One region of the Williamsia sp. z34 genome, then DNA from elsewhere that is predicted to be linked to it. Evidence: riboswitches for the same ligand, from Rfam matches in the RefSeq annotation. Region 1 holds a riboswitch; each other region holds the start of a gene.
The links. A riboswitch is a leader RNA that binds a small molecule or an ion and turns the genes downstream of it on or off. The one in region 1 is predicted to bind S-adenosylmethionine.
Positions count from the first base shown of each region.

Region 2: linked by a shared signal. The riboswitch ahead of AC51GT_RS18085 (LLM class flavin-dependent oxidoreductase) and the one ahead of AC51GT_RS21645 (bifunctional o-acetylhomoserine/o-acetylserine sulfhydrylase) in region 1 are both predicted to bind S-adenosylmethionine.
Region 3: linked by a shared signal. The riboswitch ahead of AC51GT_RS17985 (amino acid ABC transporter permease) and the one ahead of AC51GT_RS21645 (bifunctional o-acetylhomoserine/o-acetylserine sulfhydrylase) in region 1 are both predicted to bind S-adenosylmethionine.

Region 1 covers NZ_JCANWW010000010.1:82,394-88,259, reverse strand. Annotated here, with positions in the region: gene AC51GT_RS21660 (exodeoxyribonuclease III) at 1-789, opposite strand, end outside; gene AC51GT_RS21655 (MFS transporter) at 801-2,018, opposite strand; gene AC51GT_RS21650 (PE-PPE domain-containing protein) at 2,182-3,714, opposite strand; SAM riboswitch class IV at 3,962-4,071, shown strand; gene AC51GT_RS21645 (bifunctional o-acetylhomoserine/o-acetylserine sulfhydrylase) at 4,128-5,444, shown strand; gene metX (homoserine O-acetyltransferase MetX) at 5,446-5,866, shown strand, end outside.
Region 2 covers NZ_JCANWW010000007.1:79,941-85,806, reverse strand. Annotated here, with positions in the region: gene AC51GT_RS18100 (ABC transporter substrate-binding protein) at 1-1,225, opposite strand, end outside; gene AC51GT_RS18095 (hypothetical protein) at 1,222-1,371, opposite strand; gene AC51GT_RS18090 (LLM class flavin-dependent oxidoreductase) at 1,368-2,477, opposite strand; gene AC51GT_RS18085 (LLM class flavin-dependent oxidoreductase) at 2,563-3,630, opposite strand; SAM riboswitch class I at 3,661-3,755, opposite strand; gene AC51GT_RS18080 (MarR family winged helix-turn-helix transcriptional regulator) at 3,998-4,462, opposite strand; gene AC51GT_RS18075 (VOC family protein) at 4,600-5,112, shown strand; gene AC51GT_RS18070 (pirin family protein) at 5,157-5,866, shown strand, end outside.
Region 3 covers NZ_JCANWW010000007.1:60,176-66,041, reverse strand. Annotated here, with positions in the region: gene AC51GT_RS18000 (GNAT family N-acetyltransferase) at 1-155, opposite strand, end outside; gene AC51GT_RS17995 (ABC transporter substrate-binding protein) at 179-1,153, opposite strand; gene AC51GT_RS17990 (amino acid ABC transporter ATP-binding protein) at 1,190-1,972, opposite strand; gene AC51GT_RS17985 (amino acid ABC transporter permease) at 1,969-2,934, opposite strand; SAM riboswitch class I at 3,086-3,178, opposite strand; gene AC51GT_RS17980 (uracil-xanthine permease family protein) at 3,378-4,700, opposite strand; gene nhaA (Na+/H+ antiporter NhaA) at 4,899-5,866, shown strand, end outside.

The DNA.
Region 1 (5,866 bases):
GACCGGAGCATGGTCTGACCACCGCAGATCGTAGGCACCGGCGCGGTCGACCCAGGACTTGGTCGCCGCGGCGGCCATCGTCTTGTTGGCGAGCTGATAGTCGATGCGCCAGCCCGAATCGTTGTCGAATGCCTTGCCGCGCCAACTCCACCACGAGTACGGCCCGGCGACCTCGCCGGCGAGATCGCGGGCCACGTCAGTCCACCCGGAGTCCAGGATCCCGGCCACCCAGGCGCGTTCCTCCGGCAGGAAGCCGGGGTTCTTCACATTGCCCTTGGCGTTTTTCAGATCCAGGGCGGTGGGCGCGATGTTCCAGTCGCCACCGACCACGACACCCCGGCGCTTGCGGCCGAGTGCGCCCAGGTGCGCTCCGAACTCGTCGAGAAAGCGGAACTTCGCCTCGCGCTTCGGGCCGTCGCTCGCACCCTTGGGCAGATACAGACTGGCCACCGTCAGGGTTCCGAAATCGGCTTCGATGTAGCGCCCGGTGGCGTCGAACTCATCGCTGCCGAAACCTTTGCGCACCTTGTCCGGTGCGGTGCGGGACAGGATCGCCACACCCGAATGACCCTTGACCGACGACTCGCTGAGACTCAGGAACCAACCGTCGTCGAGGGCCGGGGCGAGTGCTTCGGCGACCTGCTCCTCGGTGGCCCGGGTCTCCTGGAGCAAGACGTGGTCCGAGGTGGTCTCACGCAGCCAAGGGATCAGCCCCAGATTGCGCTCCGAACGGTGCTTCACCGCGGCGCGGATGCCGTTTACGTTGATCGTCGTCACGATTGTGGTCACGTCGGGCGAGCCTACGTGCGGCCTGTGACAGCGGGTCTGCGGGCGTACAACATCGCCAGCCCGAGGACAACGAGTCCGGCGACCGCCAGCCCGGCGCCGAGCAGCGACGGTGCGCGGTATCCGTATCCGGCCGCGATCACCAGTCCACCCATCCACGCCCCACCCGCGTTCGCGATGTTCAGCGCCGAGTGGTTCAGGGCCGCGGCCAGTGTCTGGGCGTCCTCGGCGACATCCATCAACCGGATCTGCAGCGCCGGGGTCAGCGCGATCCCGGTCAATCCGATGAAGAAGGTCAGGATCAGCGCGGCCCAGGCACTGCTCGCCAGCACGGCGAAAGCGGTGAGCGCGATCACGATGGAGACCAGACTGATGAGGATCGCCCTCACCACACCGCGATCGGCCAGGACACCGCCGAGGATGTTGCCGGCGACCATGCCCAGACCGAACAACATCAGGGCAAACGGGACCAGCGACTCGGAGACGCCCGAGACGGTGGTCAGCGTGGTGCTGATGAAGGTGTAGAAGGCGAACATCCCACCGAATCCGACGATGCCGATGAGGAGCGCAAACCACACCTGCGGGCGTCTCAACGCACCGAGTTCGGTCATCGGATTGGTGATCTTCATGTCCGAGAGTGCGGGCAGGAACTTGAACAGGGCCACAATCGTCAACAACCCGATGACGGCCACCACCACAAAGGCGGCCCGCCAACCGACGGCACCACCGAGCCAGGTCGCCGCGGGCACCCCGACGACGTTGGCGACGCTCAGACCGATCATCACCTGACCCACCGCTTTCGCCCTGGACTCGGGGCCCGCCAGATGTGCGGCGACCAACGCCGCGACCCCGAAGTAGGCGCCGTGTGGCAGTCCGGCGACAAAGCGGGCGACGATCAGCATGCCGTAGTTCTGGGCGAGGACGGTGGCGACATTGCCAACGGTGAACGCGACCATCAGCGCGATCAGCAGGGTGCGTCGCGGCATTCGCGCGGTCAGTGCAGCGATGGTCGGGGCACCCACCACGACGCCGAGCGCGTAGGCGGAGATCACATGTGCGGCTGTCGGTTCGGTGGTGCCCAGCGAATCGGCGATGTGGGGCAGCAGCCCCATCGCGACGAATTCGGTGGTCCCGATACCGAATGCGCCGAGTGACAGGGCCAGGATGGCGCTGCGTCTACCGCCCCGCACCGCCCCCGAGGATTCGGGGGCGACGGTGCTGACAGCAGACATGGGTGAACCTCTCGAAGTCGATCGGGGCGACGGCGACACTGCCGGGGCAATTCATTGCCGGGGCAACTACGGTGTCAACCCCGTCGGGGTCACGGCTCATTCCGGGATCGGACGTGAACTGACCCACAGATCGACGTGTCCGCGCGGTGGCGGGAGACCCGGATTACGGGGTGACGGCGAGGTCGGCCGGCACGTCGATGGGCGTTGTCTCGGTCGCGGCAGGCGTTTCGACTGCAGCCGGAGCCGGAGTCTCCGGTTCCTGATCGTCCGCCGAACCGGTACGGCCGGGATCGGCGGGCAGGTCGGAATCGGCAGTGTCGGGGAGCTGATTCCACCCCGGCGTAGTGGTGAACCCGTCGACCACCGGCGCCGCCGGCCCCTCCGACGCCCGATGTCGACCGGGCTCGGCAACGACTGCGGCCGACTCGGGCGGGTGATCGGCCGATGGCGAGTGATCAACGGGCGCCACGGCGAGGACCTTCTGAGAATCGTCGACGACGGCGGGGTGAGCGGCCGGGTCCGCCGGCTCGGTCCTGGCCTGAACCACCGCACCGAACACCGCAGTGGCCACGGTGCGCACCGTCGGCGCCGCGATGAACCCCAGATCCGGGTCACGCCGGTCGAGGACCGCATCGATCACCGCCACCCAGTCCCGGACGAAGTTCACCGGATACCCGACGACGCTGACCGCGCTCCCGAAGATCGCGGACCAGGCCGCCGGGTCCCCCGACAGCGCGTCCCGGATCGCGTACAGGTCGGTGAGATACGCACCGTGCCCGAGCTGCGGCAGAGCCGGCAGCAAGCCCATGATCGCGCGCGAGATCGGCTGGATGACAGCTGGTTCGAGACGCGGGAAATCGAGGATCACCGGGCGCAGCAGGTTGGGTAGTCCGACCTGCGCCAGCACGGTGGTCAGTGACGGATCGGCACCGACGAGGATCACCGTGGCCCCGTCGGAGCCCTCGACGACGGTCACCCCATCGGTGCCGGCGGACGCCCCCGGGCCCGCCGACATGATGTCGCCATAGCTGAAGTGCTTGACCCAGAAACCCAGCAACGCGTCCAGCGCCCCGATCGGATCTCGCCGAGGGTCGGGCACGTCGCAGACCGCATCACCGTCGATACAGACCGAGTAGACCGTCACATCGCCGAAATCGCCGTCGCGCGAACCGTCGAGCATCGCGCCCGGATATGCATTGATGAGATTGACCTCGGCCCCGGCGCCGGCGCTCGTTCCGCGTCGCCGCGGGTCGGCATAGAGCTCGCCCGACACCCCGTCGGCACTGACACCATCCGCCTTGCCCGCCGCGATGTCGGCCAGTACGTCGCCGGCCACTCGAGCGCCCTGCGAATAGCCGGTGATGACGGCCGGCTTGCCCGGGCAACTGGCCTGATAGGTCGCCACATCATCGGTGAGCACGGCTTGTCCGACCTCGATGTTGGCGTCGTAGCTCTGGGCACCGAGCGGCCAGAATGTCGCCGGATAGTCGACCCGTTTGACGACATAACCCTGGGCGATGTACCGGGTCTCCACTCCCCGTGTGTGCAGGAAGTCCGGATCGCCGGTTCCGGCCACCACGAACACGGCGCCGTTGCCACAGTCCGCCGGGGCTTCGGTGGCGAGCGCCGGGGCACTACCGAGGAAGGTCAGTACCGGCAGCGCGGCTGCCGCGGCCCCCGACGCAAGCGCCGTCACCCGGCGACCGGAACGGGTCGGGACTGCCCGACGACGTCTTGAACCATCATTCACAGCAGCCCCAGGTGTCTCGAATCGCACACGGCCTCGGGTGATTTGAGGCAACTTCACTGAAGTTACGACAACCTTTGCCGAAGGCCAATCGCATGAACGTAGTACAGCACGGCGCAGCCGACGGCGAGCCGCAGAATCGCCGTGCGCTGAACGCTTTTTTGCGCAGGATCCGCGTGTTATATCCTTTTGGCCAGGTCCTGAGTGTCAGCAATGAGCCCCGGCTAGCTGACCGGCAACCCTCCAACCGCGGTGGGGTGCTCCGGGTGACGACCAGGTTGCGGTTCGCCGCGGCAAGCGCGGGGTCCGGAAGGTCGGACCCTCTAATTGGATGTCCACCGACCATGAAAGAGAAGTCCTACATGTCTGACACCGACGTCAATCCGGCTGACAACTGGAGTTTTGAAACCAAGCAGGTCCATGTCGGCCAGAGCCCGGACTCGGCGACTTCTGCCCGTGCGCTGCCGATTTACCAGACAACGTCGTATACGTTCCGCGATACCGAGCACGCCGCGAACCTGTTCGGCCTCGCCGAGCCGGGCAACATCTACACCCGCATCATGAACCCCACGCAGGACGCGGTCGAACAGCGCATCGCCGCCCTCGAAGGTGGCGTGGCGGCTCTTCTCGTCGCCTCGGGTCAGGCAGCCGAGACCTACGCGATCCTGAACATCGTCGAAAACGGCGGTCATGTGGTGTCGAGTCCCCGTCTCTACGGCGGCACGTACAACCTGTTCCACTACACACTTCCCAAGCTCGGGATCCAGGTCAGCTTCGTCGACGACCCGGAAGACCTCGACAGCTGGCGCGCGGCCATCCAGCCCAACACCCGCGCCCTGTTCGGTGAGACCATCTCGAACCCGAACAACGAGATCCTCGACCTCCCGGGCATCTCCGCCGTCGCCCACGAGGCGGGTCTGCCACTGATCGTCGACAACACCGTCGCGACTCCGTACCTGATCAACCCGCTCGAACACGGCGCCGACATCGTGGTGCATTCGGCCACGAAATACCTTGGCGGACATGGCACCGCGATCGGCGGCGTGATCGTAGACGGTGGCACCTTCGACTGGCGCGGCCAGCGTGACGGCGTCGATCTGTTCCCCGGCTTCACCACCCCGGACCCGAGCTACCACGGCGCGATCTTCGCGGACCTCGGCGCTCCGGCCTACGCACTCAAGGCGCGCGTGCAGTGGCTGCGCGACACCGGTGCTGCGATCTCCCCGTTCAACGCCTTCCTCATCGCCCAGGGCCTGGAGACCCTGAGCCTGCGGATCGAGCGCCACGTGTCGAACGCCCAGGCCGTGGCCAAGTACCTCGAGGAGCACCCGCAGGTGGAGTCGGTGGCCTACGCCGGCCTCGAATCCTCCCGTTGGTACAAGCGGGGCCAGGAATTGGCTCCGCGCGGCCAGGGCGCGATCATCGGCTTCGAGATCGTCGGCGGCGTCGACGCAGGCAAGAAGTTCGTCGACGCACTGGTGCTGCACAGCCATGTCGCCAACATCGGTGACGTGCGCTCGCTGGTCATCCATCCGGCATCGACCACCCACTCGCAGCTGATCGCCGAGGAGCAGCTGGCCGCCGGCGTCACCCCCGGACTGGTCCGGTTGGCCGTCGGCATCGAGAACGTCGTCGACATCATCGCCGACCTCGACGCAGGCTTCGCTGCGGCCAAGTGAGGTGAGTATCGACCCGCACACGCCACCACGAACTCATCCGGACTGGGAATCCCTGCCCGATGGGCAGCTGACCAGTGTGCCGGTCGGCCCGATTTCGTTGGACAACGGTGGACAGATCGAGAATGTGACCCTGGCGTTTCAGCGCTGGGGCACACTCTCGCCCACCCGCGACAACGTTGTTCTGGCACTGCATGCCCTGACCGGCGACTCTCATGCAACAGGTCCCGCCGGTCCCGATCAGCCCACCCCCGGATGGTGGGACGGGCTGATCGGCCCGGGCGGCGCCGTGGACACCGACGAGTGGTGTGTCGTCTCGGCGAACGTCCTCGGTGGATGCGGCGGCTCTACCGGCCCGGCCTCACTGGATTCCGAAGGGCAGGTGTGGGGTTCACGGTTCCCGCACATCACCGTGCTCGATCAGG
Region 2 (5,866 bases), on a different contig from region 1:
GCTGTTGGACCAACTCGAGAATTGCCTGATTACCGGTGAACACGGCGCTGAACGACAGCGTGAATGCGAGCTTTCGTCCATCTTTCTCCCGGATTCCATCATCACCTTCGTCCCACCCTGCCTGGTCCAGAATTGAGCGCGCCTTGTCCTGATCGAAGGTCACCTCCGACGACAGGTCGGTGTACCCGGGCGTATTCGCGGCCAGGGCGGTGGTGGCCACATTGAAGTCGTCGCCCAATACGGTGTCGACGAGTTCCTGTCGGTTGATGGCCGGGATGATCGCCTGCCGCACAGCCGGATCGGAGAGGACCCCGCGGGTGACATTGGGCTGGAATCCGAACGTGATGCCCGGGTTCGGCGTGGTGAGGACCTGGCCACCGACCGCTTCGATCTGCGGCGCGTCCTGGGGCAGCGCATCACTGACCGCATCGAGCTGGTCGGAGGACAGCGATCCGGTGCGCACGCCCGACTCCGGGATCACGGTGAAGTCGATGCGATCGAGATACGCCTCGCCGGTATGGGCGAAGACCGGTGAGCTCCAGTTGTAGCCGGTGCGCTTGACCAGCGACACCGACCGGTCCTGCTGCCAGTCCGCGTAGGTGAACGGCCCGCTGCCGATATTGGTCCCGAGGCACCGCTCTTCGACGGTCTGGGCGATGGTGGCGTCGGCCTGCAGACCGAGCTGCGAGGTCGATGTGGCCTGCAGGAACTGCGCGTTCGGTGTGCTGAAGTCGATCTTCGCCGTCAGCGGGTCGACCACGGTGGTTCCGATATAACCGGACAGATAACTCGAGGCCAGCGGGGTTTTTGCGGCGCCCAGGGCGAGGATCGAGTCGAAGTTCTTCTTCACGGACTCCGCGGTGAGCGGCGTGCCATCACTGAATGTGACACCGTCGCGGAGCTTGAACGTGAACGATTTGGCATCCGGGCTGATCTCCCAGCTCTCCGCGAGCCACGGCGTGATGTCGCCGGTTCCCGGATCCTGGTCGGTCAGGGAGTCGACCACCTGGCGGGTGACATAAATCGTCTGGTTGGTGGCGCCCTGAGCGGGATCCGAACAGGTCGGCGCCCCGGACAATCCGTAGCGCAGGGTTCCACCCGGCGTGGCGGGGCCGGCGTCGCCCTCGCCGCCGGAGGCGTCGGACCCGCAGGCACTGAGCAGGGTTGCTGTCATCAGCGCCGCGCCGAATACGGCGAGTAGCGGTCGGGACACACTTGCATTCATCGATTTCCTTCGTCGATCCTGGCGGTGGCACGCTTCTGCGGCGAAGCGGCGGCTGCTTCACCCACTGTCAGCTCACTGATGAGGTTAAACCGTTGCGCCCCAATATCTTCAATAAAATCAGGTTGGTTTTGAACCAACTCGATCACGCCACACCCTGGATATCCCTGTCGCGCTTTGCGACTTCCTCACGAACGATCGGAATCACATACCGGCCGAAGTCGATCGCGTCGTCGAGCAGGTCGTAGCCGCGCGCCGAGAGGATCTCGATCCCGAGGTCGTGGTATTCGAGCAGCGCGGCCGCCACCGTCTCCGGAGAACCGACCAGCGCATTGGAGTTTCCGCCGCCCCCGGTCGCTTTGGCCGTTGCCGTCCATCCCGCGGCTCCGAACCGCTCGATTGAATCAGCGATCTCCAGCAGACGCTGAGAGCCGGCGTTCTGAGGCGATGTCAGAGAGAATCCGCGTGGGAATTGGGCGGCGCCGGCTGCCCGGGCATTGAGCTGACCGAGTATCGATTCGGCCTTCTGCCAGGCCAATTCATCGGTCGGTGCGATGATCGGCCGAAACGCGACCTGTAGCCGCGGGCGCTTTTGTCGACCTGCGGCTTTCGCGGAGGCGGTGATCGACGCGATCTGCTCGGCGGTGTTCTCGAGGGGTTCACCCCACAGCGCGTAGATGTCAGCCTCCGCGCCACCTACCGCATAGGCGGCCGGCGACGACCCGCCGAAGGAGATGTCGGGCCGTGGCTGCGCCACCGGGAAGACATCGGAGACGAAGTCGTTGAACCGGTAGTGGGTGCCGTTGTGGTCGAACGGTTCGCGGCTGGTCCACACCTTCTTGACGATCTGGATGTACTCACGGGTGCGTTCGTACCGCTGGTCTTTCGTCAGGAAGTCACCTTCCCGCTGCTGTTCGGTGTCGTTGCCGCCGGTGATGAAGTGCACCGTCACCCGTCCCCCGGAGATCTGGTCGAGGGTGGCGAAGGTCTTGGCGGCGAAGGTCGGGTACGAGACATTGGGACGGTGCGCCAGCAGGATCTCGATGCGGTCGAGGTTGCTTGCGATGTACGAGGCCGCCGCCGCGGGTTCCGGAGCACCGGCGCCATAGGCGAACAGGATCCGGTCCCACCCGAAATCCTCGTGTGCACGAGCGAGTTTGAGTGTGTACTCGCGGTCGAACGAACCGGCGGTGGTACGAGGGTGGGTCTCGGTGCCGTCATTCGTGGCTGCGATCCCCAGGAACTCTACTGGCATGGTTGTCCTTTTTCGAAGTGTCAGAGGAAACGTGTGGACGTGCGGCGGCCGACATATGTCGACGGCGGGATCCGGGTCGGGGCAGTCACGACAGCACCTCCAACGCGGTGGGAGTGGCGATCGGGCGACTCGGGATCTCGCGCCGCAGCACCGGGGCGATCTCGGACTGGAAGAGTTCGAGCGAGTCGCGGTGCTGGGCATTGCTCAGGCCGCCGGCGTCAGCATGCAGATGCATCACCTCATGGCCGAACTTCTCGTGGTACCGCAACACCTTGTCGATCACCTGTTGTGGACTTCCGAGTAGTAGCGAGCTGCGTTCCACAGCGTCTTCGAGGGTCGGAAACACCAGAGGCAGACCGAATGACCCGATTCTCGCCAAGGTGGCATCGAAGATCGGGCGGTAGGTGTTGATCGCATCCTGCGAGTTCTTGGTGGCGTAGTACCCGGCCGATCCGGCACCCACAAGAGCATCCGCCGGGTCGTGCCCGTATGCCGCCCACCGTGCTCGGTAGTGGTCGATCAATGCCGCATAGGGTTCGACCGGGTTGGTGACGTTGGCAGAGAACAGCGGATCCCCGTAAAAGGCTGCCAGGTCGACTGATTCACGGCTCGTGGCACTACCGTGCCAGACGCGGATCTTCTTCTGCAGCGGGCGGGGCAACGCCTCGGCGTCGATCAACGACGGACGGTACTTGCCGGTCCAGGTGACCGTGTCGTCCTCCCACAGTCGCCGGAACAGTTCGTAACCTTCGCGGTTGCGCTCCCATTGGTCGGCCTCGGTGACTCCGAACAGCTTGGCCTGCGCGGCGCCGTTACCCTTGCCGATCATCAGTTGCAGTCGACCGCCGGAAAGATTGTCGAGGGTCGAGTAGTCCTCGAAGGCGCGGACCGGGTCGAGCAGACTGAGCGTTGTCACCGCGGTGAACAGCGCGATCGTCGAGGTCCGTGCGGCGATGTTACTGAGCACAACCGGTGGCGACGAGGAGATGAACGGCCTCTCGTGCCGCTCGCCCACCCCGAAGCCGTCGAACCCCAATTCCTCTGCGAGGACCGCATTGTCGATCACTTCTCGAAACCGCTGCGCCGGGGACACGGTCTCGCCGGACAACGGGTGGGGCGTGTGGGTGATCAGACTGATCAACAGAAACTTCACCCGGACTCCTGAACTGATGACATGACACAACCTTCATCGGTCCCGGCAGTAGCACCCGCACCCGCCGAGGCGGGGGGTTGCTGCGACGTCAGCGAGCCGGGTCTCTCAGTCGCTCTTGATGATCCTTGTGCACAGTAGGCCCGTGCTCACCCACCGTGGAACGGTTAGATTCAGTCGGGTTCAAACCCCCGGTCATCGATGACCCCGGGGTGCTGCAATGTCACACAGAACAAACGCGATCTCGCGCCCTGTCATCAGCAACGATCAGTTGCCGACCGTGCGCACTTGGGGTTCGGCAAGATGCTTGCACCCGCAACGACTTTTCGCCAACCCCCGCAGCCGACCGAGTCGGCGATCGACCAGGCGCCTATGCCGGCGGCCGCTGCAGGTGCTCGCGCACGTCAGCGAATGCCCGGCCCACCACGGCAACATCGCGCGTACTCAGCAGATCGAACATGTTTCGCCTGACCTCGGCGACATGTCCGGGGCTCGCCGAGGTCAGCTTCTGCATCCCGGCGTCGGTCAGTTCGGCCAACATGCCCCGTTTGTCGTCTTCGCATTCGACGCGGCAGACCCATCCGGCGTCCACCAGACGACCGATTGCCCTGGTGGCGCCGCTTCGTGTGGTGGTGATCGCATCAGCGAGATCCCGCATGCGCAGTCGGCGCTGCGGCGCCTCGGACAAGACGACGAGCAGTTCGAAGTCGGTGAAGGACAAGCCCGCATCCCGCGCGAGCTGCTGATCGAGCGTCCGCAACAGCAACCGGGTCGCATCCAGGTACGCGCGCCACGTCCGCTGCTCGTCCTCACTGAGCCACTGTGTTGGTTCCACGGTTCAGAGCATAGCCAAAGTAGTTGACAACGCAATCAGTTGCGGTACGCTACCAAAGTAGTTGACAACGCAACCATTTACCTCTGGCCACTCGAAGCGCACACTGGATGAAGACCCCCCGCACGGAAGGACCGGCCATGAGCACCGCCGACACCGAGGACAAGCGCTCGCAGGAATACGCGGGCAGACGTGAGGCGATCCGTGCCAGACACCTGGTACCCGCCGACTCCCGCCCGGCGTCCTCGGCCCGCGGTCTGCACCACACCGCACTGGTCAGCGGCGATGTCGAACGCACCGTCCGGTTCTACCAAGACCTGCTCGGGTTCCCGCTGACCGAACTCATCGAGAACCGCGACTATCCCGGCTCCTCGCACTTCTTTTTCGACATCGGCAACTCAAACCTCCTGGCGTTCTTCGACTTTCCCGGCCTCGACGTCGGGCCGTACCAGGAAGTCCTCGGCGGACTGCACCACGTCGCGATCAGTGTCGAACCGCAGTGCTGGAAACACCTGCGCGACAAACTGATCGACGCAGGCGTTGAACTCATCGAACACAGCGAGGTGTCGCTGTACTTCCGCGATCCCGATGGCGCCCGCCTCGAACTCATCGCCGATCCGCTCGGCGAGATGTACGGCTCGCACGTTCTCTAGGCACGACCTGTAGGCGATACCGCTCCACCCGAAAGGCCCCACCGATGACCACCGCAACACCTCCCACCCGATTCGACCTCCGCCGCGCCGACAGCCGCTTCAAGACCGATGCGGGCTGGCTCGACTCCAAACATTCCTTCTCCTTCGGCCACCACTACGACCCGGCCAACACCCACCACGGCGTCCTGATGGTCAACAACGACGACATCGTGTTGCCCCGGCAGGGTTTCGATACCCATCCCCATCAGGACATGGAGATCGTCACCTGGGTTCTGCAGGGTTCCCTGGTCCATCAGGATTCGATGGGACACAACGGCGTCATCTACCCCGGCCTGGCACAACGGATGAGCGCCGGCACCGGGATCATGCATTCGGAGAAGAACGACGTCTGGCGCCAGGACAGCGCGGACGAGACCCACGATCCGGTGCACTTCGTCCAGATGTGGGTTGTCCCCGACGAATCCGGGATCACACCGGGATACGAGCAACTCGAGATCGACCATGAATTGTTGTCCGGTGGATTCGTTCCGGTGGCCTCGGGCATGCCCCGGTACGCCGACCACTCCGCGATCCGCATCAAAAATCGTTATGCCACCATGCATGTGGCGCGCATGACCCCCGGGCAGCGTCCACTGACCCTGCCGGACGCTCCCCTGTTGCACGTCTTCGTCCCGCGCGGTGAGGTCGAGATGGAGAGCGTCGGGGAGCTCGGCACCGGCGACGCGGTCCGCGTCCACGGTGATGGCGGACAGCA
Region 3 (5,866 bases), on a different contig from region 1:
GGGCTGCGCCCGTAACGAGAGCTGTACTCGAGAGCCAACTCCTCGATCAGCGGGGAAGCCAGCGGATCGTCCTGATGGACCGTGGTGATCTGCAGGTGTGCAGTATCAGCCGTGGCGGTGGCCGCTCGGCCGGCTCCACTGGGTCGTGCACTCACTCGTCTTCCCTCCATCGGGAGACCTATCCTTCGGTACGTGGAAGTCCGGGCGGGTTGATCTCCGAGACGGTGACGGCCTCGGACTGCAGGCCCCAACGGTCGATGACCTTCTGATAGCTGCCGTCTTCAATAGCGTGGTTGATCGCTTCGTTGATGGCCTGGATGAGGCCGTTGTCTTTCTTGGTCAGAACCGCGATCTCGCCCTGCAGTGCATCACCCGCACCGGAGAACACGCCGATCACCTCGGTGTCGCCCGAGGTCGCAGCGTGGTAGACCGACGACGGGTTGGGACCGAAGTATCCGTCGATGCGCCCCGAACCCAGAGCCAGGTAGTAATCGGATGCGTTCTGGTAGTACGCGATCTCTGCCGGCGCGAGACCTTCGGCGACATTTTGTTCGTTCCAGTCGACCAGCAGCTGTTCCTGATTGGTTCCGGAACCGACTCCGATCTTCTTGCCCGCAATATCCTTGCGGCCTTCGACCTTCCAGCCACTGTCCTTGGGCGCTTCGAAGGCGAGGTTGTCCAAACGGTACGTGGCGAAGTCGTACTTGTCCTTGCGCTCTTCGGTCACGGTGACATTGGAGATGAACAGGTCGTTCTCACCGGAGTCGATCTTGACGAAGTTCTGCGACCAGTCAGCAACCTTCAGATCAACGTCGAGGCCGAGGATATCGCCGATCAGGTACGTGAAGTCGACCTCCGATCCGATGATCGTCCTGTCATCGGTGGCGTAGAACCGCAGCGGTGGAGCGGTACCGCCGGCACCGGTCACGACCAGCGTGCCCCGATCGCGGATCGCTTGGGGCACCTTGGCCGCGATGTCGTCGACCTTGTCGACGCGGACTCGGCTGGACTGCTCCGGCGACAGGTCGAAACTCTGTCCGTCGGACGTGACCACTTCGGACTCGGCAGCGGGTTCGCTGCACCCGGTGACCAGCAATGCGAGCGTGGCAAATGCGGACGCGACGACCGCGAGTCGACGGCTTGTTCTGGACATGGTTGTTCCTTGTTTGTCGGATTGAGTGAAGACGGTTCAGAGGACGTGCGCGAGAAAGGCTTTGGTGCGTTCTTCCTTGGGAGAGTCGATGAGTTCGGTCGGGGTTCCCTGTTCGACGATGACGCCGCCATCCATGAAAACCACCGTGTCGGCGATCTCGCGTGCGAAACCCACTTCGTGGGTCACGATGACAAGCGTCGCACCGTCGCGGGCGAGCCCACGGATGACTTCGAGTACTTCGCCGACGAGTTCGGGATCGAGCGCTGATGTCGGCTCGTCGAACAGGATCACCTTGGGCCGCAGTGCAAGTGCGCGAGCGATCGCAACCCGCTGCTGCTGCCCACCCGAGAGCCTGCGTGGGTATTCGTGCGCCTTCTCACCGACGCCGACGCGCTCGAGCAAAGCCACTGCCTCAGGCTCGACGTCCGACCGCTTGCGTCTCTGTGCCGAGATCGGCGCCTCGATCACATTCTCCAGTGCGGTCAGATGCGGAAACAGGTTGAAGTTCTGGAACACAAAACCGATCCGCGAGCGCTGCTGCAGAATCTCCTTGTTGCTCAGCTCGTGAAGCTTGTTTCCCTTGCGTTTGTACCCCACCAGGTCACCATCGACACGGACGGTGCCGTGATCGACTTTCTCCAGGTGGTTGAGGGCACGCAACAGCGTCGACTTGCCTGATCCCGACGGACCGATGATCGCGGTGACCTCACCTGGGCGTACCACCAGATCGACACCCTTGAGCACCTCCAGATCGCCGAAAGACTTGTGAACTCCCCTGACCTCGACCGCGTACCTCGAATTCTCTATCGCCTCGGTCATCGGGTCGCCCCGCGTGGAGCAAAGGAGATGTCGGAGAACCGCTTTCGGATCTGCTGCACCGGCGTCAACGGAATGGTCCGCAGCGCGCCCTTGGCATAGTGCCGCTCCACGTAGAACTGCACCACCGACAAGATCGACGTCAGGACGATGTACCAGACAGTGGCAACCATCAGCAGCGGGACGACCCGTCCACTGCGCCCGTAGATGACCTGCACCTGGTAGAACAACTCGGCAATTGCCATGACCGACACGATCGAAGTGCCCTTGAACAAGCTGATGACCTCGTTCGCGGCGTTCGGAAGGATTCCCCGCATCGCCTGCGGCAGAATGATCTTGAAAAACTCGCGGCGCTTCGGAATACCCAGTGCGGCAGCGGCTTCGAGCTGACCCTGATCCACCGAGATGATCCCGGCCCGGATGATCTCCGCCGAATACGCCGCCTGGTGCAACGCCAGACCGATGATGGCCGCAGCCGAACCACTGATCACATTGTTGACGTTGAACTCGAAGAAGCCCGGCCCGAACGGAACTCCCACCGACAGCGACTGATAGAGGTACGCGAGGTTGAACCAGAACAGCAACTGGACGATCAAGGGGATCGAACGAAACGCCCAGATGTAGAACCAGGCAATCACCTGCAGTACCGGATTTTTCGACAGCCTGGCCGCGGCCAGCGCGATGCCGATCGCAAATCCGAACAGCGATCCCCAGAACGTCAACTGGATGGTCAGCCACAACGCAGACATCACCGACGACGCGGTGAAGTACTGCGCGAACGTCCCCCAATCCCAGCCCGGGTTGGTCGCAAATCCGTGCAAGAACTGGGCGACAACGATCAGCGCGGCAATCGCGATGATCCAACGCCATGGATGCCACTTCCGCGCGATGACCAGGTCGGCGTCGTCCACCGCCGCGGGTTCGTCGAGCGTGGAGCGGATATCTATCTGGGTCACTGTGACCACCGGTGTATGCGCGCAGCGAGCATCGCTGAAGGGCCTTCCAATAGGGCAAGAATGTGTGGGTGAGGTGGGTCAGACCTACGTACAGACGCCGGTGCCCGCTCGGCACAGGTCGACGTGCAAACGTCTCCACGAAGCGCGATCCATAATCGTTCCTCCATCGTTCTTGGCGGTAGCACCCACACGTCCTGCGACGGGGTTGCTGCGACGTCGACGAGCCAAGTCTCTCGGTCGCTCTGGATGGTGAGGAGGAATCTATGCGGTCGATGGACCAGACGTCAAGGGGTAGAATTTGATTTGCCTTGCGACACTGGGCTTTCGGGTTGCAATCACCATGTTTTAAACCTTGCGCCCCACCCTTGTGTCTGAAATCGGAACTCGTGTGACAGACAAAAGATCGCCCCCTCAAAAAGCTTGAGGGGGCGATCAGTCGGGTCAGTGCACGTCTACTCGACGTCCGCCTTGTCCACCACAACCGTTCCGCGCCAGCCGCCGACCACGCGCATGACGTGGTAGATCAGGAGTGCCGCCAGCGCACCGAGTGCGATGCCACCGAAGCTCAAATCGCCTATCGTCCACGAGAAGTCGGCGATACCGATCACGAGTGCGATGGCGGCGGTGAACTGGTTGACCGGTTTGGAGAAGTCCACCTTGTTCGTCACCCAGATGTGCACGCCCAGGATGCCGACCAGACCGTAGAGCGCGGTGGTCACACCACCGAGGACACCCGGCGGGACCGATGCGATCACCGCACCGACCTTCGGCGACATACCCAGCAGCACCGCGGCGATGCCGGCCACCCAGTAGGCGGCCGTCGAGTACACCTTGGTCGCTGCCATGACACCGATGTTCTCGGCGTACGTCGTTGTGGCAGAACCGCCGCCGCTACCGGCCAAGACCGTGGCGATACCGTCGGCAGCCAAGGCGCGACCGATCTTGTGGTCGTAGTTGATCCCGGTCATCGTGTTGATCGACTTGACGTGCCCGATGTTCTCGACCACCAGCACCAGCACCACCGGCAAGAACATCGGCAGCACCGACAGATGGAACGTCGGCGCCTGGAAATCGGGCAGGCCGACCCAATCGGCGGCTCCGATGGGGTCGGTGTCGACCTTGTCGCGGGCCAGGGCGAACAGGTAGCCGATGACAACGCTGGTGAAAATGGCGAGTCGTCCGAGCAGTCCCTTGAACAGCACCAGCGAGGCAATCAGCAGCACCAGGACCAGCGTGGCCGTGACCGCATCCTGCTCGTAGTTCGACTTGGCCGTGGGCGCGAGATTCAGGCCGATCAACGCGACGATGGTTCCGGTCACGATCGGCGGCATCAACGCGTGGATCCAGCCGGTGCCCGCGAAGTGCACCACCACGCCGATGACGACCAGCACCGCGCCCACCATCACGATGCCGCCCAGCGCGGAACCGTGCCCATGAGAGGCCGTCGCGGCGAGTACCGGAGCGATGATCGCAAAACTCGAACCGAGGTAGCTCGGCAATTGGTTGCGGGTGATCAGCAAGAACAGGATCGTGCCGATTCCGGAGAACAGCAGCGTCGTCGCCGGTGGGAATCCGGTGAGTACCGGAACGAGGAATGTCGCACCGAACATGGCCACCACGTGCTGCAGGCCGATGCCCACCGTGCGCGGCCACGACAGCCGTTCGGTCGGAGCAACCACCTCGTTGCTCCCGGCCGGCGACCAACCGAACAGCGGCGACCGGGTTTGGGTGGTCGCCTTGCCGGACGCAGCCGGCTTCAGATCTTCCTCAGACATGGGCAACAGTCTGCCGCGTTATGTGCCGATCCACGCCATTGCCTCCGATTCTCCGGCGCCACGTGGCCCGCACTGATCGCAAGACGGTAAAGTTACCGGCGGTGTGCCGGGAAGTCTGGTCGGCCGCGTGCTCAAGATTCCGTCGTTTCGACGGTTCGCGCGTGTCGTGTTTCTCCGACCCCTAGACAGGACACAACGTTGTCAGCGCAGGATCGAAAAACCCCCTCGACACTCTTTGCCCGCGGCTCATGGGCGGAGGCGTCGCGCATCGCCGACATCCTCCGCAAAGAAACCATCGGTGGGGCAATCCTCCTGGTGGCCACCGTGGTCGCACTGATCTGGGCGAACTCGCCGTGGTCCGATGCGTACGTCGAGCTGAGCGAGTTCCGGGTCGGCACCGACGCCCTGGGCGTGCACCTCGACTTGTCTCTGGCCACCTGGGCCGCCGACGGATTGCTCGCGATCTTCTTCTTCGTGGTCGGCCTCGAGCTCAAACGTGAGTTCGTCGCCGGCGACCTCCGCGATCCGAAACGTGCGGTCCTCCCGATTGCCGCAGCGGTCGGCGGCATGATCGTGCCGGCGATCATCTTCGTGGCGTTCACCGCCCACGTCGGCGATGGCGCCACGCAGGGCTGGGCCATTCCCACCGCGACGGACATCGCGTTTGCGGTGGCCGTCCTGGCGGTCATCTCCACGCATCTACCGGTGGCGTTGCGGACGTTCCTGCTCACCCTGGCCGTGGTCGACGACCTGCTCGCCATCACCGTCATCGCAGTCTTCTACAGCGAGGACATCGATCTCGGCGCGCTCGCGCTCGCCGCGATACCGCTGGTGCTGTTCGCCATCTGTGTGCAGCGACGAATCCGGTCTTGGTGGCTGCTCATTCCGCTGGCCACCCTGACCTGGGTGTTCGTCCATGAGTCCGGGATCCACGCCACGGTCGCCGGTGTTCTGCTCGGGTTCACCGTTCCCGTGCTTCGCAGCAAGGCCGCCGGCGGCCCGGAAGCCGGGATCGGTCTGGCCGAGCACTTCGAACACCGGATCCGGCCCATCTCGGCCGGCATCGCGATCCCGATCTTTGCGTTCTTTGCCGCCGGCGTCGCGATCGGCGGGTTCGACGGTCTGACCGATGCGTTGAGTGACCCGATCGCCCTGGGCATCATCTT